DNA from 3 places in the Ancylobacter sp. TS-1 genome. Region 2 is predicted to be linked to each of the others. Evidence: riboswitches for the same ligand, from Rfam matches in the RefSeq annotation. Region 2 holds a riboswitch; each other region holds the start of a gene.
The links. A riboswitch is a leader RNA that binds a small molecule or an ion and turns the genes downstream of it on or off. The one in region 2 is predicted to bind thiamine pyrophosphate.
Positions count from the first base shown of each region.

Region 1: linked by a shared signal. The riboswitch ahead of thiC (phosphomethylpyrimidine synthase ThiC) and the one ahead of thiD (bifunctional hydroxymethylpyrimidine kinase/phosphomethylpyrimidine kinase) in region 2 are both predicted to bind thiamine pyrophosphate.
Region 3: linked by a shared signal. The riboswitch ahead of thiO (glycine oxidase ThiO) and the one ahead of thiD (bifunctional hydroxymethylpyrimidine kinase/phosphomethylpyrimidine kinase) in region 2 are both predicted to bind thiamine pyrophosphate.

Region 1 covers NZ_CP045144.1:1,830,521-1,837,717, forward strand. The annotation lists gene GBB76_RS08810 (sugar kinase) at 1-101, shown strand, start outside; gene GBB76_RS08815 (cation diffusion facilitator family transporter) at 240-1,127, shown strand; gene GBB76_RS08820 (lytic murein transglycosylase) at 1,245-2,507, opposite strand; TPP riboswitch at 2,632-2,757, shown strand; gene thiC (phosphomethylpyrimidine synthase ThiC) at 2,854-4,683, shown strand; gene GBB76_RS08830 (NUDIX hydrolase) at 4,752-5,192, shown strand; gene oxlT (oxalate/formate MFS antiporter) at 5,295-6,527, opposite strand.
Region 2 covers NZ_CP045144.1:1,107,564-1,114,760, reverse strand. The annotation lists gene GBB76_RS05440 (DMT family transporter) at 1-480, shown strand, start outside; gene GBB76_RS05435 (Lrp/AsnC ligand binding domain-containing protein) at 484-720, opposite strand; TPP riboswitch at 848-979, shown strand; gene thiD (bifunctional hydroxymethylpyrimidine kinase/phosphomethylpyrimidine kinase) at 1,035-1,841, shown strand; gene GBB76_RS05425 (MFS transporter) at 1,923-3,116, shown strand; gene dgcA (N-acetyl-D-Glu racemase DgcA) at 3,086-4,063, opposite strand; gene GBB76_RS05415 (ABC transporter permease) at 4,288-5,436, shown strand; gene GBB76_RS05410 (ABC transporter ATP-binding protein) at 5,475-6,272, shown strand; gene GBB76_RS05405 (MlaD family protein) at 6,279-7,197, shown strand, end outside.
Region 3 covers NZ_CP045144.1:1,599,916-1,607,112, reverse strand. The annotation lists gene GBB76_RS07740 (MHYT domain-containing protein) at 1-1,192, shown strand, start outside; TPP riboswitch at 1,262-1,386, shown strand; gene thiO (glycine oxidase ThiO) at 1,434-2,435, shown strand; gene thiS (sulfur carrier protein ThiS) at 2,413-2,610, shown strand; gene GBB76_RS07725 (thiazole synthase) at 2,639-3,451, shown strand; gene GBB76_RS07720 (thiamine phosphate synthase) at 3,485-4,090, shown strand; gene GBB76_RS07715 (SulP family inorganic anion transporter) at 4,142-5,620, opposite strand; gene GBB76_RS07710 (DUF4440 domain-containing protein) at 5,619-6,257, shown strand; sul1 at 5,685-5,740, opposite strand; gene GBB76_RS07705 (DUF2087 domain-containing protein) at 6,296-6,856, opposite strand; gene GBB76_RS07700 (NAD(P)H-dependent oxidoreductase) at 7,195-7,197, opposite strand, start outside.

The sequences.
Region 1 (7,197 bases), 720 kb from region 2:
GTGGCGAGGCGCCCGCCGTCGCGGCCGAGGCCGGCCACACCCTCGCCGGGCGGGTGATCCGCCATCGCGGCGCGATCCTGCCCCGGCAGGCCAACGCCTAAGGTCCGGCGCCCGGCCGGCCACGCCTGCGAACGCTTCTGCGAATGACTTGCAAACCATTGGCGTTACTTGATTTTCTGACGGCGAGGCACTAATCGGTCGGCCCAGGGGCGCGCGGCGCCGGAACGGATACGGCGCTGATGGCTCACTCCTCGCGGATCGCACTGATCAATGTCGGCATCAGCTTCCTGGTGCTGGGGCTGAAATACGCCGCCTTCCTGCTCACCGGCAGCATCGCGCTGTATTCGGACGCGCTGGAAAGCATCGTCAACGTCGCCACCGCCATCGCCGCCGTGCTGGCGCTCCGGGTCAGCAACAAGCCGGCCGATGCCGCCCATCCCTATGGCTATGCCAAGGCCGAGTATTTCTCGGCCGTCATCGTCGGCGTGCTGATCGTCGTCGCCGCGATCTCGATTTTCCGCGAGGTCTACGTCAACTGGACCGAGCCGCACACGCTCGACGCGCCGCTGCACGGCCTGCTGCTCAATGCCGGCGCCACCGTCGTCAACGCGGTGTGGTGCGCGGTGCTGCTGCGCCAGGGACGTCGCGCCCGCTCGCCGGCGCTGATCGCCGACGGGCGCCATCTTGTGACCGACGTCGCCTCCTCGGCCGGCGTGCTGGCCGGCGTCGCCCTCGCCATCGCCACCGGCTGGGAGAAGCTCGACCTCATCCTTGCCGGCCTCGTCGCCCTCAACATCCTGTGGTCGGGCTGGAGCGTGCTGAAGGAAAGCGTCGGCGGCCTGATGGACCATGCCGTGCCGGCGGAAACGCTGGGGCTGATCCGCACGCTGATCGCCGCCGAGGCGACCGGGGCGATCGAGGCGCACGATTTGCGCACGCGCCAGGCCGGGCGCATGACCTTCGTCGACTTCCACCTCGTGGTGCCGGGCGACATGCCGGTCAGCGAGGCGCACGCCATCTGCGACCGCATCGAGGACGCCATCGAGGCTCAGGTGCCCGACGCGCTGGTCAACATCCATGTCGAGCCGGAAGTGAAGGCCAAGCAGCACGGCGTGCCGGTGCTGTGACATTCCTCCTCATCCCGGCTGACGCGTAGCGGAGAGGCGGGATCGCTGCCCGCTCTCTTCCTTCACGCGATCCCGGATCGGCCTATCGGCCGTCCGGGATGACGACGGGCCCCGCCCTCACCGCCCCGCGCGCAGCGCCGCCACCAGTTCGGCGGTGGGATAGGAATCGGCCGGCAGGCCGAGCCGCATCTGCTCGGTCCGCACCGCCTGCCGCGTCGCCGCGCCGACAATGCCGTCGATGCGCCCGACATGGTGGCCGCGCGCGTTGAGCAGCCGCTGCAGCTCCTGCACCTGCGCCATCGACAGCACCGGGATCTTGTCGCCCTGCCCGCGATTGAACGGCCCGGCGCCGGCCACGCGCGCGGCGAGATAGGCCGCCGAGGTCGCGTAGACCAGCGAGTTGTTCCACTCGGTGAAGGCGTCGAAATTCGGATAGACGAGGAAGGCCGGGCCGAAGCGGCCCATCGGCAGCAGCAGCGAGGCGGGAAGCTGGTCGGCCGGAAGCTGGCCGCCGCCGGCCCGCACCACGCCCGCCTTCGCCCATTGCGCGCGCGGATGCTTGATCGAAAGGTCGGCCTGCTCCCAGGGCATGTTGGCGGGCACGCGCACCTCTTCCAGCCAGGGCTGGCCGGGCTTCCAGCCGAGCGAGCGCAGATAGTTCGCCGCCGAGGCGAGCGCGTCCGGCGCCGAGCGGATCAGGTTGATGTGGCCGTCGCCGTCGAAGTCGACGCCGTAGTTCAGATAATGGTCGGGCAGGAACTGGAACTGGCCCAGCTCACCCGCCCACGGGCCGCGCATGGTCTGCACGGTCAGGTCGCCGCGATCGATGATCTTCAGCGCCGCCATCAGCTGGGTACGGAACATCTCGGCCCGCCGGCAGTCCCAGGCCAGGGTCGCGACGGAGCGGATGGTCGACTTGTCGCCCATGAAGGCGCCGAAATCGGTCTCCAGCCCCCAGAAGGCGACAAGCACCGCGCCCGGCACGCCGAAGGTCTGCTCGATGCGCGCGAACAGCTCGGGATTCTTCTGGATGTGCTGGCGGCCCTGCTGGATCCGGTAATTGGCGACCATGCGGTCGGAGAACTGGAAGAAGCTCTGGCCGAACACCTTCTGCCCGCGATCGGTGCCCACGATGTCGGGGGCGTAGCTCACCCCGTTCAGCGCCGTCGACACGGTACGCGGCGAGACGCCCTGCGCCACCGCCTCCTGCTTGAAGCCGGCCAGCCACTGGTCGAAGCCGGCGCCGTTATTGCCGCAGTTCTGCTGCGCCGAGGCCGGCAGCGGCGCCAGCAGCGCGGCGGCGAGTGCGCCCGCCATGAGCAGGCCGGAGGCCGTGATGCGGCGGGTTGCGGTGCGGAGCGGAAGCGTCAGGCCGGCCATGAATCCCCCGATGTCTCTCGAAGCGTCGTTTCCTCGTGAATCAGCAATCTACAGGAAATGCGGCGGCGGCGGGGTGACGGCGCCGGCCGGATTTGACCCCGCCGCGACTTTGGTCGAAGATCGCCCTCGTTCCAAGGGGAGCCCCGCTAGGGGGCTGAGAGAGCGCCGGCACGCCGAGAGGCGGGCAACGCGATGACCCTTCGAACCTGATCCGGGTCATGCCGGCGAAGGGATCGGAACCGAATGGCGTCGCGTCTCCCGGGCTTGCCCGCATGGCGCACACCGCCATCCTTCCCCAACGTCAAAATACCCGGGTCTCCCCAACCATTGGTTCTGGAGATCCACAATGACGACTGAAACCCCGAAAAAGCCCGACGCTCTGGGCGTCGCCACCGGCGCCATCCCCGGCTCGCGGCGCATCTATGCCGAATGCCCGGCGCGCGGCTTTCGCGTGCCCTTCCGCGAAATCCTGCTGCACCCCTCCGCCGGCGAGCCGAACCTCGCCGTCTACGATGCCTCAGGCCCCTATACCGACGAGGAAGCGGCCATCGACATCAATGCCGGCCTCGCGCGTCCGCGCGAGGAATGGGTACGCGCGCGCGGCGATGTCGAGCCGTATGAGGGGCGCACGGTGAAGCCGGAGGATAATGGCCACGTCTCGCCCGAGAAGCTGGTCGCGCCCTTCCCGCTCCGCCACCGCCCGCTGCGGGCCAAGGGCGGCGCGGCGGTGACGCAGATGGCCTATGCCCGCGCCGGCATCGTTACACCCGAGATGGAGTTCGTCGCCCTGCGCGAGAACGGGCTGCGCGAGCGGGTACGCGAGATCATCCGCGACGGCGAGGATTTCGGCGCCGCCATCCCCGACGTGGTGACGCCGGAATTCGTGCGCCAGGAGGTGGCGCGCGGGCGGGCGGTGATCCCCGCCAACATCAACCATGGCGAGCTGGAGCCGATGGCGATCGGCCGCAACTTCCTCGTCAAGATCAACGCCAATATCGGCAATTCCGCCGTCACCTCCTCGGTGGCGGAGGAAGTCGACAAGATGGTGTGGGCGATCCGCTGGGGCGCCGACACGGTGATGGACCTCTCCACCGGGCGCAACATCCACAACATCCGCGAATGGATCGTGCGCAACTCGCCCGTCCCCATCGGCACCGTGCCGATCTACCAGGCGCTGGAGAAGGTCGGCGGCGTCGCCGAGGATCTGACCTGGGAGGTGTTCCGCGACACGCTGGTCGAGCAGGCCGAGCAGGGCGTCGACTATTTCACCATCCATGCCGGCGTGCGCCTGCCCTTCGTGCCGCTCACCGCCAATCGGGTGACGGGCATCGTCTCGCGCGGCGGCTCAATCATGGCGAAGTGGTGCCTCGCCCATCACCGCGAGAGCTTCCTCTACGAGCGGTTCGCGGACATTTGCGAGATCATGCGCGCCTATGACGTCACCTTCTCGCTCGGCGACGGGCTGCGTCCCGGCTCCATCGCCGACGCCAACGACGCCGCGCAGTTCGCCGAGCTGGAGACGCTGGGCGAGCTGACGAAGATCGCCTGGGCCAATGACTGCCAGGTGATCATCGAGGGACCGGGCCATGTGCCGATGCACAAGATCAAGGCCAACATGGACAAGCAGCTCAGCCATTGCGGCGAGGCGCCCTTCTACACGCTCGGGCCGCTGACGACCGACATCGCGCCGGGCTACGACCACATCACCTCCGCCATCGGCGCGGCGATGATCGGCTGGTTCGGCACCGCCATGCTCTGCTACGTCACGCCGAAGGAGCATCTGGGCCTGCCCGACCGCGACGACGTGAAGACCGGGGTCATCACCTACAAGATTGCCGCCCACGCCGCCGATCTCGCCAAGGGCCATCCGCTGGCGCGGGCATGGGACGACGCCCTCTCGCGGGCGCGATTCGAGTTCCGCTGGCAGGACCAGTTCAATCTCGCCCTCGACCCCGAGACGGCGACCGCCTTCCATGACGAGACGCTGCCGAAGGAGGCGCACAAGCTGGCGCATTTCTGCTCCATGTGCGGGCCGAAATTCTGCTCCATGAAGATCAGCCAGGAGATACGCGACGCCGCGCGCGCCGACGAGGCGGCGCAGGGCATGGCGCAGATGAGCGAGGCCTTCCGCGCCGGCGGCGGGGCTCTCTATCGCGACACCGCCGCCGCGGAGTAGCGTGACGTCGACGCCGGCCGGGAGACGCTCCCGGCCGGTTCCTTCCCGATGCCGAGGAGCCGCCGCGCATGTCTGCCTCCCCCGTCCGCCCCGTCCCCGCCGTCCTGTCGCTGGTGCGGCGCGGCGGCTCGGTGCTGCTGGTGCGGCGCGCCAATCCGCCCGATCAGGGGTTGTGGGGCTTTCCCGGCGGCAGGGTGGAGCCGGGCGAGGCCTATCTCGACGCGGCGCTGCGCGAGCTCCGCGAGGAGACCGGCATCGAGGCCGATGCGCCCCGCCTTATCACCGTGCTGGACTTCATCCAGCACGACGGCGAGGGCGCGCTCGCCCATCATTTCGCGATGATCGCGGTGCTGTGCCGCTGGCGCTCCGGCACGGCGGTCGCGGCCGACGACGCGCTGGAGGCGGCATGGTTCGACCGCGCCGGCATTGCCCGCCTCGGCGCCGGCGCCAGCCTGAAGGTCGCCTATCTCGCCGACCTCGCGCTCGCCATGGCACCCGAGCCCACCTAACCGGGTGACGCCGGAAACGAAAAGAGGGCCCCGAAGGGCCCTCAAGTCGAGAAGGTAACTCTTTGAGAAGGTACCGGCAGGCGGCGCGGAGCCGCCGGCCGATCAGGCATGCGCCGAAGCGGTGCCGGACTTTTCCACCGACGACGGCGCGATGGTGGACTGCGCCACATGCGCCTTCAGCACGCGCGGCAGCAGGGTCACGGCGAGGAAGGCCGCGAACAGGTCCATGGCCGCCACGGTGTAGAGGACGCTGGACCAGGTGCCGGTCGCTTCCATCAGCAGGTTGCCGACGGGCACGAACAGCGCGCCGATACCCTTGGCGCAGTAGAGAACGCCGTAGATCTTGCCGATGTGCTTGGTGCCGAAGGCGTCGCCCGCCAGTGCCGAGAACAGCGAGTACACCTCACCCCAGGCGAGGAACACGACGCCGGAGAGGATGAGGAACGCCCACGGATTGTGGCCGAAATAGCCGAGCGCGATGATGCCGAAGCCTTCGAGGGTGAAGGCGATCACCATGGTCTTCTCACGGCCGATATGGTCGGAGATCCAGCCGAACAGCGGACGCGAGATGCCGTTCATGACGCGGTCGAGCATCAGGGCGAGCGGCAGGGCGGCCATGACGAAGAAGTACAGGTCGACCTTGAACTCCTTCACGCCGAGGTCCTGGGCGATGACGCCGAGCTGGGCGACCGCCATCATGCCGCCGGTCACCACGCAGGTGAACATGAGCAGCATCAGCCAGAACAGCTTGGTGTTCAGGGCTTCCTTCAGCGTGTAGTCGCGACGGCTCTGCGAGAGCTTGTCGGACGCCTTGACCTCGCCGGCCTTGGGCGCGCGCAGGAACCAGGCCGCGACGAAGGCGAGACCGCCCTGAAGCAGGCCGAAGAAGAAGAAGGTCTCCTGGAAGCCGGCCGATTCGATCATCGAGGCGATCGGCAGGATGGTGGCGGCCGAGCCCGCGCCGAAGCCGCCCGCGGTGAGGCCGACGGCGAGACCGCGGCGATCCGGGAACCACTTCAGGGCGTTGTTGATGCAGGTGGCGTAGATGCAGCCCACGCCGATGCCGCCGACGGCCGCGCCGACATAGAAGCCCGTGAGGCTCATGGCCTGCGAGTTCAGCACCCAGGCGGTGCCGATCATGATGGCGCCGAAGGCGACCATGATGCGCGGGCCGAACTTGTCGATGAAGTAGCCTTCGATCGGCGCCAGCCAGGTCTGCACCAGCACGAAGATGGTGAACGCGATCTGGATCGACGCGCGTTCCCAGCCGAAGGTCTGCTGGATCTCCGGCACGAACAGCGTCCAGGCATACTGGATGTTCGCCGTCGCGATCATGCAGACGACGCCGACAACCAGCTGCAGCCAGCGGCGGCTTTCCGAGAAATCTTGACCCGGCCCGGCGGCCGTAAGGGTCTTGGACGTACTCAAGGGCGATCTCCTCTCCCAAAACGATTTTCGCCGCGGATCGGCTTTTATTGCTGGCGCTCCTGCCCCTGCGGACGGGCGCCGGTTTTTCGTTGGCCAAAGGGAGTTTTCTCGCCCCCCGTGGCGGCCGCGAGTGCGGCGTATGTCTTCCCAATAGGTTGTGCGGTTTCCGCCGCCCCCGCCGGCTTCCGTATCGTTCGATCCGGGGCTGACGCAGGGTTGCGGAACCGACCCGCTAAGGCATGATCATAATCGACAATATTATGTATGCCAATTGGGATTTATGACTCTTCGACCGCTTCGTAAGGTTCAAGTCAACGTTCAATTTCGACTTGATCTCGGGTCCGGCTTTAAAAGATATCACCCCCTGCCGTTCGCCTTCCGCTACGCCAGTTTAAATTCATAAAGCAGATGACGAACAAGAACGTTGAGGAATGGAAGCTCGCGAATAGAGAGGGATATGACGGTTCCGTGTCCCCGTCTGGTTGATTTTGTCCATATCCAACGCCCCTCGCCCTCCCCGATTACATCCTGAATGTTGCCGTTTGCCGTCCGGCTTCGATTCAAGGCCACGGTATCC
Region 2 (7,197 bases):
GACCATGTGGTCGGGGCCGCCTGCGCGCTGATCGGGGCCGGCTTCACCGCCGGGGCGATGATACAGGTGCGGCGGCTTACCCAGACCGAGACGACGGCGGCCATCGTGTTCTATTTCCAGGCGCTGGCGGCGGTCGCCGGGCTGGCCACAGCGGGCTGGGGCTGGGTGCGGCCGGGTCCCGGCGAGGCGGCGCTACTGGTGGCGACCGGGCTGATCGGCGGCGTCGGGCAGATCCTGCTGACCGAGAGCTACCGCTACGCGCCCGCCTCGGTGGTGGCGCCCTTCGCCTATTCGGCCATGCTGTGGTCGCTGCTGCTCGGCTTCATCCTGTTCGCCGAGGCGCCGCCGCTGCTGGTGGTGCTCGGCGCGTCCATCGTGATCGGGGCGGGCCTCTTCGTCATCTGGCGCGAGCGGCGCCTCGGCATCGAGCGCAACCGCGAGGACGCGGCGGCGACACCGCCCTCCGGCCCGACCGCCTGAGGCTCAAAACGCCTTGAAGGTGATGATGGTGCGGGTGTCCTGTATGCCCGGGAAGAGATGCACCTTCTCATTGACGAAATGGCCGATGTCGGTGCCCTCCGGCACGTAGAACTTCACCAGCAGGTCGAACTCGCCGGCGGTCGAGTAGATCTCCGAGGCGATCTCCGCGTCGGCGATGGCGTTCGCCACCTCGTAGGAATGGCCGAGGTGACATTTGATCTGCATGAAGAAGGGAACCATCACGGCATTCCGGCTTCGGGTCGGGAGGCCGATAAGGAACAGAAGCCCGGCCCGCGCGCAACCCCTGCCGCCGGCCGGCAGCGGCGCCCGGCTTGCGCGGGCGGGCGGCTTCGCCTATCTCGCCATGACGATCTCGTTGGGGTGCCCGCAGGGGCTGAGAGGCGAGGCGGCGTTGCCCTGAAAATCCGGGCCGCAGCCGGCGCCAACCCACGAACCTGATCCGGGTCATGCCGGCGGAGGGAACGGGTCGCGCGCGCCGGCGAGGGGACTTGCCTGCGACGACGCCCCCGGACCGCGCGGCGAGGGAGGCGAAGATGGGCGGTTCCACACCGATCGCGGTGACGATTGCGGGCTCGGATTCCGGCGGCGGCGCCGGGATACAGGCCGATCTCAAGACCTTTTCGGCGCTCGGCGTCTATGGCGCCAGCGTGATCACCGCGCTCACCGCGCAGAACACGGTCGGCGTCACCGGCATCCACGACGTGCCGCCTGCCTTCATCGGCGCGCAGATCGACGCGGTGTTCTCGGACATCGCCGTCGATGCGGTGAAGATCGGCATGCTCTCGCGCCCCGAGGCCATCGAGGCGGTGGCCGCCGGGCTGGAGCGCCACCGCCAGTCCGTCGTCGTGCTCGACCCTGTGATGATCGCGGCCTCCGGCGACCGGCTGCTGGTGCCCGAGGCGATCGACACGCTGCGCGCCCGGCTGCTGCCGCGCGCCCTGCTCATCACGCCCAATCTGCCCGAGGCCGCCGCGCTGCTCGACGAGGCGCCGGCCGGCACGCTGGCAGAGGTGCGTGCGCAGGCGGAGCGGCTGCTCGCCTTCGGCCCGCGCGCGGTGCTGATCAAGGGCGGGCATGGCGAAGGGCCGGAGAGCACCGACGTGCTGCTCGACGCCGAGGGCGTTCTCGAACTCAGCGCGCCGCGCGTCGCCACCCGCAACACCCACGGCACCGGCTGCACGCTGTCCTCCGCCATCGCCGCCGGCCTCGCGCGCGGCCTGTCGCTGCGCGAGGCGGTGACGGCGGCGAAGGACTATCTCACCCGCGCGCTGGCCCGCTCCGAGGAACTGGAGATCGGGCGTGGCCACGGTCCGGTGCACCACTTCCACGCCTGGTGGTGACGTCGCGGCCGGCGCGCCGAGGGGCCTCGCACGCGCGGCCTGGGGCTGCTATCGAGGCGCGGTCCCCGCTGGTGCCCCGTTGTGCCCGTCATCGCGCCCCGCCATGCCATCGCCGCCGTCTATGCCGGGCTGTTCTTCGGCATCGGCGTCTTCGTGCCGTTCTTTCCGGTCTGGTTGCAGCATCGCGGCTTCGACGCGGCGATGATCGCGCTGGCGCTCGCCATTCCGCAGGTGGTGCGGCTGGTGACGATGCCGCTCGGCGGGCTGCTGGCCGACCATAGCGGCCGGCCGCGCGCCACGCTGATCGGCTATTCGCTGGGCACCGCCCTGTGCTTCGTCTTCATCGCCCTGGCGCCGGGAGCCACCTTCATTCTCGTCGCCCTCGGCGTCGTCGCCGCCTTCTGGCAGCCGAGCCTGCCGGTGCTGGACGCCTATGCGGTGGCGCGCCGGCGCGAGGGGCTGGTGGATTACGGCCGGGTGCGGCTGTGGGGCTCGATGGCCTTCATCGGCGGCAATCTGGTGGCGGGCGGCCTGCTCGCCGGCCTTGCCGGCCCGGTGTCGCACGACGCGGTGATCTGGCTGATCGTGGCCGGCAGCGTCGCGGCGGCCCTGGCCGCCTCGGCCCTCAGGGAAGCCTCGCCACTGCCGCGTCCCGCGAAGGCGCCGGCGGACCGTCGCCCGCGCCGCGCCTTTGGCGGTCTCGCGCCGGTGCTGCTGGTCGGCATGGTCGCCGCGGCGCTGGTGCAAAGCTCGCACGCCGCGCTCTATGCCTTCGCCTCGATCGAGTGGCATTCAAAGGGATTGTCGGACGGCACCATCGGGCTTCTGTGGTCGCTCGGGGTGCTGGCGGAGGTGGTGCTGTTCCATTTCGGCACGCGGGTAACGCACCATCTCGGCCCGGAGCGGCTGCTCCTGCTCGGCGGCCTCGCCGGATTGCTGCGTTTCGCGGCGATGGCGCTCGATCCGCCGCTGCTGCTGCTGCTTCTGTTACAGCCGCTGCACGCGCTGACCTTCGGCTGCACCTATCTCGGCACGGTGGAACTTGTCGCGCGCCACGCGCCGCCCGGTCGCGGCGCCAGCGTGCAGGGGATCGCGGCCTGCGCGACCGCGATCGCCATGGCCGGGGCGACTCTGGTTTCCGGGCCGCTCTGGCAGAGCTTCGGCGCGCAGACCTTTCTGGTCTCGGCGGGCCTGGCCACGGCTGGCGCGCTCCTCGCGCTGGCCTGCGCCTCGATGCGGGCCGATCAGCCCCACAGCGCCGGATCGGGCGGATAGACCACGCTGCCCTCGTAGCGCAGCGCCGGCGCGCGGTCCTGCGCCAGCAGCAGTGGCCCGTCGAGATCGACGAAGCGCGCCAGCGGGGCCAGCAGCATGGCCGGGGCCATGGCGAGCGAGGTGGCGACCATGCAGCCGACCATGATGTCGAGGCCGTGCGCCTGGGCGGCGCGGGCCAGTTCGATGGCTTCGGTGAGGCCGCCGGTCTTGTCCAGCTTGATGTTGAGCGCGTCGTAGCGGCCGATGAGGTCGGGCAGGCCGTCCAGCCCATGCGCGCTTTCATCGGCGCAGATCGGCACCGGATGGGGGATGTCGGCCAGCGCGGCGTCCCGCGCCGCCGGCAGCGGCTGCTCGACCAGCTCGACACCGGCCCGCGCGCAGGCGGCGAGGTTCTCGGCGATGTTCTCGACCGTCCAGCCCTCATTGGCGTCGACGATCAGCCGGGTGCCTGGCACGGCGTCGCGCACCGCGCGCAGGCGCGCCCTGTCGCCCTCAGTGCCCAGCTTGAGCTTGAGAAGGTCATGGCCGCTGGCGCGGGCGGCCTCGGCCATGGCCTGCGGCGTGTCGAGGCTGATCGTGAAGGCGGTGAGCGCCGGCCCGGGCGCGGGGAGCCCGGCAAGCTCATGGGCGCGCACGCCGGCGCGTTTCGCGTCGAGGTCCCAGAAGGCGCAATCGAGCGCGTTGCGCGCCGCGCCGGGCGGCAGGGTGAGCTGAAGCTCGTCGCGGCGCAGGCCGGCCTCGATGCGGCCGGCGAGGGCGATGAGCGTCTCGACGACTCCGGCGACGCTCTCGCCATAGCGCGCATAGGGCACGCATTCGCCCTGGCCGACATGGGCGCCGTCGCGCAGTTCGACCCGCACCACGACGGCCTCGCTCTTCGAGCCGCGGGCGATGGTGAAGCTGCCGCGAATCGGGAAGCTCTCGGCAAGGACCTTGATGCGGGTCATGATTGGCAGACCACGGGGGCGACCGAATCGTCGACCATGGGACAGCATAGCGTTCCGGCTGCCGGCGGTGGCGTCGCCGCGAAACCACACTGGCCGCGATTAAGTGCCGATCGGGCAGCCTGGGGCGCCCATGAGGGTCCGGCTCCCTCGACGGCGCGGAGGCTTACGGCTAAGAAATACATCGCGAATTCGGCGATTGGGGAGCCACTTTTTGGGAGCCACTCTTGGGAGCCGCTGAAGCGCCGCTTCTGGCCACGGCCCGAAATGGCCGCGAACTCGTGTTCGTGGGCAATGGCAGCTGGCTGGCCGTGCAGGGGCGGGCGCTCGAGGGTAGCGTGGACGCCGCCCTGGCCGAACTCGCTGCCGCTCCTACGGAAAGCGCCCGCTTCGACCTGTCCGGCGTGCGCGGCTTCGACACGCTCGGCGCGGTGGTGCTCGACCGGATCATCCAGGCGCTCGAAAAGGATGGCGTGCGCTTCCAGATCGTCGGGCTGGAGCGCCGGTTCCGCCCGCTGCTCGACGATATCGTCAAGGGCAGCCACGAGAATCCCCCGCGTACGCGGCATGTGAACGCCGTCATCGGCAGCATCCAGCTGGTCGGCCGCACGACGGTCGCGATGGCGCAGGACGGCCTGGCGCTGCTGTCCTTCATCGGCACGGCGATGTCGGCCCTTCTGCGCGTTCTGGTCCGGCCGCACACATTCCGCTTCACCTCGATGATCTATCATCTGGAGCGCACCGGCCTGCGCGCCGTGCCGATCGTCGCGCTGATCACCTTCCTCATCGGCTGCATCATCGCGCAGCAGGGCATCTTCCATTTCCGCAAGTTCGGCGCCACGACCTATGTCGTCGACATGGTGGGCATCCTCACCCTGCGCGAACTCGGCGTGCTGATCGTCTCCATCATGGTCGCCGGCCGCTCGGGCAGCGCCTTCACCGCCGAACTCGGCTCGATGCGGATGCGCGAGGAGGTCGACGCGCTGCGCGTGATGGGCTTCGATCCCAACGAGGTGCTGGTGCTGCCGCGCCTTGTCGCGCTGATCATCGCGGTGCCGCTGCTGACCTTCATCGGCAATATGTGCGCGCTGTCCGGCGGCGGGCTGGTGGCCTGGCTCTATGGCGGCATCTCGCCGGAGATCTTCATCGCCCGGCTGAAGGAGGCCATCGCCCTCAACACTTTCGAGGTCGGCATGATCAAGGCGCCCTTCATGGCCGCCATCATCGGCCTGATCGCCTGCATGGAGGGCATGCGGGTGGGCGGCAGCGCCGAGTCGCTCGGCGCGCACACCACCGCCGCGGTGGTGAAGGCAATCTTCCTGGTGATCGTGGTGGACGGGCTGTTTGCCATGTTCTTCGCCGCGATCGACATGTGAGGCGCGCGGTGCAGGCTCAGGGCGACACTCTCCCGGACATGGCGACGCTGGATGTGGCACCCGGCGAGCCGATCATCCGCGTGCGCGACATCGTGGTCGGGTTCGGCGAGCGCGTCGTGCTCAACGGGCTGTCGCTGGACGTGATGCGCGGCGAGATCCTCGGCTTCGTCGGCGCTTCGGGCGGCGGCAAATCGGTGCTCACGCGCGCCATTCTCGGGCTGGTTCACAAGCGCTCGGGCACGGTGGAGGTGTTCGGGCAGAACATCGACACGCTCAGCTACGCGGAGCGCCGGCTGCTGGAGCGGCGCTGGGGCGTGCTGTTCCAGCAGGGCGCCCTGTTCTCCTCGCTGACCGTGCGCCAGAACATCCAGTTCCCGATGCGCGAATATCTCGACCTGTCGCCCGGCCTGATGGACGAGCTGACCATCGCCAAGCTGGAAATGGTGGGGCTGGCGCCCGACGTGGCGGAGAAGGCGCCGTCCGAGCTTTCCGGCGGCATGATCAAGCGCGTGGCGCTGGCGCGGGCGCTGGCGCTCGATCCGGAGATCCTGTTCCTCGACGAGCCGACATCGGGTCTCGACCCGATCGGCGCGGGCGAGTTCGACGAGCTTATCGCCACCTTGCAGCAGACTTTGGGGCTGACCGTATTCATGGTAACCCACGATCTGGACAGCCTTCATACGGTATGCGACCGCATCGCGGCGCTGGGGGAGGGCAAGGTAATCGCAGTCGGGCCGATCGAGACCATGCTGGCGTCGAAACATCCCTGGGTCTCCGCCTATTTCCACGGCAAGCGGGCGCGCGCCGCCGGCTTCGCGAGCGCGGAGGCGCGCTGAGGACCCATGGAAACACGCGCCAACTACACCATCATCGGCCTGTTCACCCTCGCCATCGTCGCGGCGGGCTTCGTCTTCGTCTGGTGGTTCACCGGATCGAACAGCCGCGGGCCGCGCACCTCCTATGACGTGGTGTTCTCCGGCGTCGTCAGCGGCCTGCAGACCGGCTCGTCGGTGACGTTCAACGGCATCCCGGTCGGCGAGGTGACGGGGCTGCGCCTCGACACGCAGGACCCGCGCAAGGTGGTCGCCACCATCGCCGTGCAGCCGGGCACTCCGATCAAGTCCGACACGCGGGCAACGCTCGACTCGCAGATCCTGACCGGCCTGTCGTCGGTCGGCCTCGTCGGCGGCTCGAACGAGGCAACGCCGCTGCCGGCCCCGCCCGAGGGCGAATTGCCGCGCATCGACGCCAACACCTCGGCGGTGCAGGACCTCGTGCGGACCGCCCGCGAGGTGCTGGGCCGCGTCAACGACATCGCCACGCGCGTCGACGACCTCGTGCGCGCCAACGACACCAAGATCGCCTCGGTGATCGACAATGTGGACAAGTTCACCGCCGCGCTCGGCCAGAATGCCGGCAACATCGACACTTTCCTGAAGGAGACGGGCGGGGCGGCGCAGCGCATCAGCACGCTGGCCGACAATCTCAACAAGGTCGTCGTCTCGCTCGATCCGACCAAGGTCGGCAGCACGGTGGACGACGTGGCGAAATTCTCCGCCCAGCTCGACGGCATGGCGCTGAAGTTCAACTCTATCCTCGACAATGTGGCGGCGATGACCACGAGCGAGGAAGGCAAGGGCATGTTCAACGAGATCACCAGCGCGGCGGCGGAGATCCGCAAGCTGGCGGTCAATCTCGACACCCGCACCGCCGAACTTTCCGTCAACCTGAACAAGTTCACCGGGCCCGGCCTGCGGCAAT
Region 3 (7,197 bases), 490 kb from region 2:
GCTGCGGCAGGCACAGAAGCTGGAGGCGGTCGGCCAGCTCACCGGCGGCATCGCACACGATTTCAACAACCTGCTCGCCGTGGTGCTGGGCAATCTCGAACTGGCAGCCAAGCGCGCGCCGGGCGATCCGCGGCTGCAGACGCTGCTCGACAACGCCACCCAGGCCGCACAGCGCGGCGCGGCGCTCACCCAGCGCATGCTGGCCTTCGCCCGACGGCAGGACCTGCGGCCCGAGCCCGTCGACGTGCCCGACCTCGTGCTCGGCATGGCCGAGATGCTGCGCCGCTCGATCGGCCCCAGCGTGCGCATCGAAACCCGCTTCCCGCTCGGCCTGCCGCATGCGCGGGTCGACGCCAACCAGCTCGAACTGGCGCTGCTCAACCTCGCGGTGAATGCGCGCGACGCCATGCCCGATGGCGGCACCATCACCATTGCCGCCGGCGAGCGCGTGGTGGCCGTCGGCGACGCCGACGCGGAGGCTGGCAGCGAGGCGCTGCGGCCGGGGCGCTATTTCTGCCTCTCGGTGAGCGACACTGGCGCCGGCATGGACGAGGAGACGCTGGCCCGCGCCGCCGAGCCGTTCTTCACCACCAAGGGCGTCGGCAAGGGCACCGGCCTCGGCCTTGCCATGGTGCATGGCCTCGCGGCGCAGTCGGGCGGCCAGCTTCTGCTCGAGAGCCGTCCCGGCCACGGCACGACGGCGACCATCCTCATGCCCATCGCCGACACTCCCCCCGTGGCTGCGCCGGTCGCGGTGGCGGTCGAGGACGAGATGGTGCCGGCCGGCACGGGCGGGGCGCAGCGCGTGCTGGTCGTCGACGACGACCCGCTGGTGCTTTCCGCCACCGGCGCGATGCTGGAGGATCTCGAATGCCTCGTCACCGAGGCGGCATCGGGGGAGGAGGCGCTGCGCATCCTCGAATCCGGCGTCAGCTTCGATGTCGTGCTGACCGATCAGGCCATGCCCGGCATGACCGGCGTGCAACTCGCGGCGGCGCTCGCGGCCCGCTGGCCGGACCTGCCGGTCATCCTCGGCACCGGCTATGCCGAGCTGCCGCCGGACGCGCGCGCCGGCATGATGCGGCTCGGCAAGCCGTTCAGCCGCGAGGCGCTGCGGCGCGCGGTGATCGCGGCGACGCGCCCGGCGGGCCGGGCGGGCGACAATGTGGTGCCGATCTCGCGCCGTGGCTGAGGCCGCCCTGCGGCCGGCGGGGAATATTGTCGGCCGGCCGGTGACATCGGCCTGCCGAGGGACTATATCCATTTTGTCCGGGGGAGCCTCGTCAGGAGGCTGAGAGGCCATCGGCGCGTCGACCCGACGCGGCATGGCGACCCTTCGAACCTGATCCAGTTGAGACTGGCGGAGGGAGGAGTGAATGACGTTCCCGCACACTGAATCGACCGACACCGCGCCGCATCGGGCGGCCAATGCCATGCGCGTGCGCATCGTGGGCGGCGGCGTCGCCGGGCTTACCTGCGCGCATGCCTTCGCGCGCCGGGGGGCGCAGGTGACGCTGATCGAGCGCCGCAGCGCCACCGGGCAGGGCTGCTCCTGGTATGCCGGCGGCATGCTGGCGCCCTGGTGCGAGCGCGAGAGCGCCGAGCCGATCATCGCCGAACTCGGCTTCGAATCACTCGCCTATTGGCGCGAGGCGGTGCCGGACGTGCCGAACGAGGGCAGCCTCGTGCTGGCGCAGGCGCGCGACCTGCCGGACCTGCGCCGCTTCTCGCGGCGGACCGAGGGGTTCGAATGGCTCGACGGCGCGGGCATCGCCGCGCTGGAGCCGGACCTCGATGGCCGCTTCGAGCAGGGGCTGTTCTTTCCCACAGAGGCGCATCTGGAACCGCGCAAGGCGCTCGCCGCGCTGACCGCCCGGCTGGTCGGCGAGCATGGCGTGACCATCCGCACCGATGCCGACGGCTTCGAGGAGCCGGGCGAGGCCGACATCGTGGTCGACTGCCGGGGGCTGGCGGCGCGCGACACGCTTGCCGACCTGCGCGGCGTGAAGGGCGAGATGCTGGTGCTCTATTCCACCGAGGTGTCGCTGAAGCGCCCGGTGCGCATGCTGCACCCGCGCATCCCGGTCTATATCGTGCCGCGCGGCGACGGGCATTTCATGATCGGCGCCACCTCGATCGAGAATGACGAGCGCGGGCGCGTCACCGGGCGCTCCATGCTGGAACTGCTGGGAGCGGTCTATGCGCTGCACCCGGCCTTCGGCGAGGCCGAGATCGTCGAGATCGGCGCCGATGTGCGCCCGGCCTTTCCCGACAACCTGCCGCGCCTGCGCCGGCGCGGCAACACGATCTATGTGAACGGGCTCTACCGCCACGGTTTCCTCGCCGCGCCGGCTTTGGCGCGTCGCGCAGCGGAACTGGCATTCGACGGGACGTATTTCCCGGAGGTCATGGATGAAGATCATCGTGAATGGTGAGAACGCCGACACGCGCGCGGGCACGCTGGCCGAACTCCTCGGCGAGCTTGGGCTCGGCGAGGCGATGGTGGCGACGGCACTGAACGGCGCCATGGTGCGCAAGGTGAAGCGCGGGGAGACCCAGATCGCCGATGGCGACCGGGTGGAGATCCTCGCGCCGATGCAGGGTGGCTGACAGGGAGGCTGTCATGGATGCGATCAACATGTCCGGGACGCTCGCCGATCCGGTCGAATTCTACGGAACCAAGGTGGGCTCTCGCCTGCTGCTGGGCACGGCGCAATATCCCTCGCCGGCAATCCTCCAGGAGGCGATCCGCGCCTCGGGCGCCGACATCGTGACCGTCTCGCTGCGGCGTGAATCGGGCGCGGCGAAGGCCGGGCAGCCTCTCGCGGGCCAGAGCTTCTGGCAGCTCATCCGCGACCTCGGCGTAAGGGTGCTGCCCAACACCGCCGGCTGCAAGACGGTGAAGGAAGCCGTGACCACCGCCGAGATGGCGCGCGAGCTTTTCGACACGCCCTGGGTGAAGCTGGAGGTGATCGGCGAGGACGACACGCTGCAACCCGATGTGTTCGGGCTCGTCGAGGCGGCGCGCATCCTGTCGCGCGACGGTTTCCAGGTGTTCCCCTACACCACCGAGGACCTCGTTGTGGCGGAGAAACTGGTGGCCGCCGGCTGCGAGGTTCTGATGCCGTGGGGCGCCCCGATCGGCTCCGGGCGCGGGCTGAACAATCCCTATGGCCTGCGCTCGCTGCGGGCGCATTTCCCCGGCCTGCCGCTGGTGGTCGATGCCGGCGTCGGCGTGCCCTCGCATGCGGCGGCGGCGATGGAAATGGGCTACGATGCGGTGCTGCTGAACACGGCGGTTGCCAAGGCCGGCGATCCGGTGCGCATGGCGCGCGCCTTCGCCCGCGCCATCGAGGCCGGCCGCGAGGCGCTGATCGCCGATCCCATGGAAGCACGCGACATGGCGGCGCCCTCGACCCCGGTGATGGGCCGCGCCATCCTTGGACAGTGAGAGGTCCGGCGCCGCCGGCCGGTGAGTGAACCGATGAAGCTCGACCCGTTCTACCTGATCGTCGACCGCGCCTCCTGGCTGCCGCGCCTGCTGCCGCAGGGCGTGAAGCTGGTGCAGCTGCGGGCCAAGGAACTCGACGAGGCGGCGTTGCGCCGGGAGATCGCCACCGCGCGCGACGTCTGCGCCCGCTACGGGGCGCAACTCGTCGTCAATGATTACTGGCGCCTCGCCATCGACGAGGGCTGCGACTTCGTGCATCTCGGCCAGGAAGACCTTGCCGATGCCGATCTGGTGGCGATCCGGCGGGCGGGGCTCAAGCTCGGCATCAGCACCCATGACGAGGCGGAGCTGGAAGTCGCGCTGCTGGCGCGGCCCGACTATGTGGCGCTGGGCCCGGTCTACCCCACCATTCTCAAGAAGATGCGCTGGGCGCCGCAGGGGCTGGAGCGCGTCGCCGCCTGGAAGAAGCGCGTCGGCGACCTGCCGCTGGTCGGCATTGGCGGGCTGACCATCGAGCGCGCTCCCGGCGTGCTGCGCGCCGGCGCCGACAGCGTGGCGGTCGTTACCGACGTGCTGCTGAACGACAATCCCGAGCGGCGCGCCCGCGAGTGGGTGACGGCGACGCGCGAGACGGTGTGACGGTCACGGCCGGGAAGGCTCCCGGCCGCTCCTGCGGCGATCAGGGCGGGTTCAGTGCAGGGCGGGGGCGCCGCCGGCCTTGTCGTGGGTGCCGAAGCGGTCGACCATGGTGGCGCTCGCTTCGTTGAGCCCGAGCACCTCGACATGCGCGCCGGCCTTGCGGAACTTCATCACCGCCTTGTCCAAGGCGCCGACCGAGGTGATATCCCAGAAATGCGCGTGGGTGAGGTCGATCACCACCTCGCGCGCCGGGTTGTCGAAGTCGAAGCCCGAGAGGAACACCTCGGAGGAGGCGAAGAAGATCTGCCCCTCGACGACGAAGGTGATGCGTCCCGCCGCCTCGTCGATGATCTCGCCGACCGCCACAAGCTGCGAGACCTTGCCGGCGAAGAACACGCCCGACAGCAGCACGCCGACCAGCACGCCGATGGCGAGATCGTGCGTCGCCACCACGGTGACGACGGTCGCGAGCATCACCAGTGAGGACGAGCGCGGATTGGTGCGCAGATCGAGGAGCGAGCGCCACGAGAAGGTGCCGATGGAGACCATGATCATCACCGCCACCAGCGCCGCCATCGGGATGATGCGCACGAGATCGTCGAGCACGAGGATGAGGAACAGCAGGAAGCTGCCGGCCACGAAGGTCGACAGACGGCCGCGTCCGCCGGAGGTGACGTTGATGACCGACTGGCCGATCATCGCGCAGCCGCCCATGCCGCCGATCAGCGCCGAGGCGATGTTGCCGGTGCCCTGGCCGATGCATTCCTGGCTCTTGTTGCTCGGCGTGTCGGTCATGTCGTCGACGATCTGCGCGGTGAGCAGCGATTCCAGCAGGCCGACGGCGGCCAGCGTCAGCGAATAGGGCAGGATGATCTGCAGCGTCTCCAGCGTCAGCGGGACGTTCGGGAGGGTGAAGATCGGCAAAGTGGAGGGCAGTTCGCCGAGATCGCCGACCGTGCGCAGTTCCACGCCGCTCCACCAGGCGAAGAGCGTGAGCGCGGCGATGGCGACCAGCGGCGAGGGCACGGCCTTCGTCAGGCGCGGGAAAAGATAGATGATGGCGAGACCCGCCGCGATCATCGGGTAGGTCTGGAGCGGCACGCCGATGAGTTCCGGCAGCTGCGCCATGAAGATGAGGATGGCCAGCGCGTTGACGAAGCCGGTGATGACCGAGCGCGAGACGAAGCGCATCACCCGGCCGAGCTTCAGGAAGCCGGCGAGGATCTGGATGATCCCCATCAGAATGGTGGCGGCGAACAGATATTGCAGGCCATGGTCGCGCACGAGGGAGACCATGACGACCGCCGTGGCGGCGGTGGCGGCCGAAATCATGCCCGGCCTTCCGCCGACGATGGCCGAGACGCAGGCGATGGCGAAAGAGGCGAACAGGCCGACCTTGGGGTCGACGCCGGCGATCACCGAGAAGCCGATGGCCTCGGGAATGAGGGCGAGGGCGACGACGATGCCGGCGAGGAGATCGGCGCGGATATTGGAGAACCAGTCGCGGCGGTAGCGTTGGGAGAGGGTCATGAAATCAACTTCGCAAAAGAGCGGGCGACCGCCGGAGGGGCGGTGGGGGCCTGCGCTGCATGTGCGTGGTCCGGCGGATCGGCGGCCGGAAGAGCCACCCGGGATTTCACCGGGTCCGGATTCATGGGTTCCTCGTAGCGGCTTCCCCGCTGCGGCGCAACATGGCCGGCCCGCCACGGACCGAGCGCCGCGTGCTGTTGCGACAGTGCGGCGGCTGCGCGCCGTGCTCGCGGCGGGGCTCTGGCTCGCCGCCACACCGGCGCTGGCCGACGCCGAATCCGATATCCGCGCGCGGCTCGACGCGTGGACGCGGGCCTTCAACAGCGGTGACAAGGCGGGCGCCTGCGACCTGTTCTCCCGCGCGCTGGTCTCCGATTATCGCGGGCAGGGGGAGGCGGGCTTTGAGACACGCTGCGCGCTGATCGGGAAGGCGCTCGACAATCGCGAGCGCCGATTCCGCTATGCCGCCGACATCAAGGAGGTGATCGTCGAGGGCAACCTCGCCGTCGTCCGCCTTACCTGGACACTGACCATCACGCCGGGCGACATCAGAAGCGTCGAGCCGGGAATGGACGTCTTCCGCAAGGAGGACGACGGCGAATGGCGGATCATCCGCTACATCGCCTACGAGGAATAGCGGCCTACGAGGAGTAGCGGTCTGCGAGGAGCCGGCGATCAGGCGGCGGCCAGGTGCTGCCGCTGGCGCAGCAGGGCGGCGAGCTTGGCCATCTCGGGCGGCGGCGCGCGCTCGACGCGGCTATATTCGCTCCCGTCCGGCGTGCGCCGGAACAGGCCGAGATCCACCAGCTCGCGGCGCAGCAGTGCGTGGTCGCCGAACAAATGCTCGGCGTTGAGCAGCTCGTTCATCCGCCGCTCGGGGAAGGTCTCGCCCGCCGGCAGGCGCGACCACAGCATCCACAGGCACAGGATCTGCTGGTTGCGCTTCTTGGGCCAGCGCGCGAGCCGGCCCGACGGGTCGAACAGGCGCAGCGCCTTCTCGCAGCGTGCGTGGTCGGCAACCGGCACCGGCGGGGCGGGCGGTGGCGCGTCGAGCCGCTGCCGCGCCTGCGCGTCGGCGCGCATGTGCTGGAAGTTGCGGTAGCCGGCGCCGCGCGCCAGCAGGTTCAGCAACTCGACATGTCCGGGCGGGCGATCGAGCCCGGCAATGCCCTGATGCAGGGTGCGGGCGAGCGCGGAAATATCCGGCGCCTCATAGGCCAGAACGGTTCTGGGCATGACTTATCCTCGTTTGGTGCCATTCCGCGAGGAAGTGTCGGGGTTGCCGTCTTGCGACCTGGCACAAGGACAAGTGCGGGGTGCGTCTTGCTTGCAGGTTTAGCTCCCCTTGCGGGGCGGCAACGCCTCGGTGAACTGCAGACCGTGGCGCAGAGATAGGGGAGGCGGGGCGCGATGTCCAGCACCCCGCTTCATCTCTGGGAGAGACGCCAACGGGCCCCCTCATCCCCGGGCTTGACCCGGGGACCCAGACTTCACGCCGCCCGTGCCCGGCCTCCGGGTGCCCGGGTCAAGTCCGGGCATGAGGGCGGGGGAGAGGGACGCCGGGCGCCGGCGCCTTA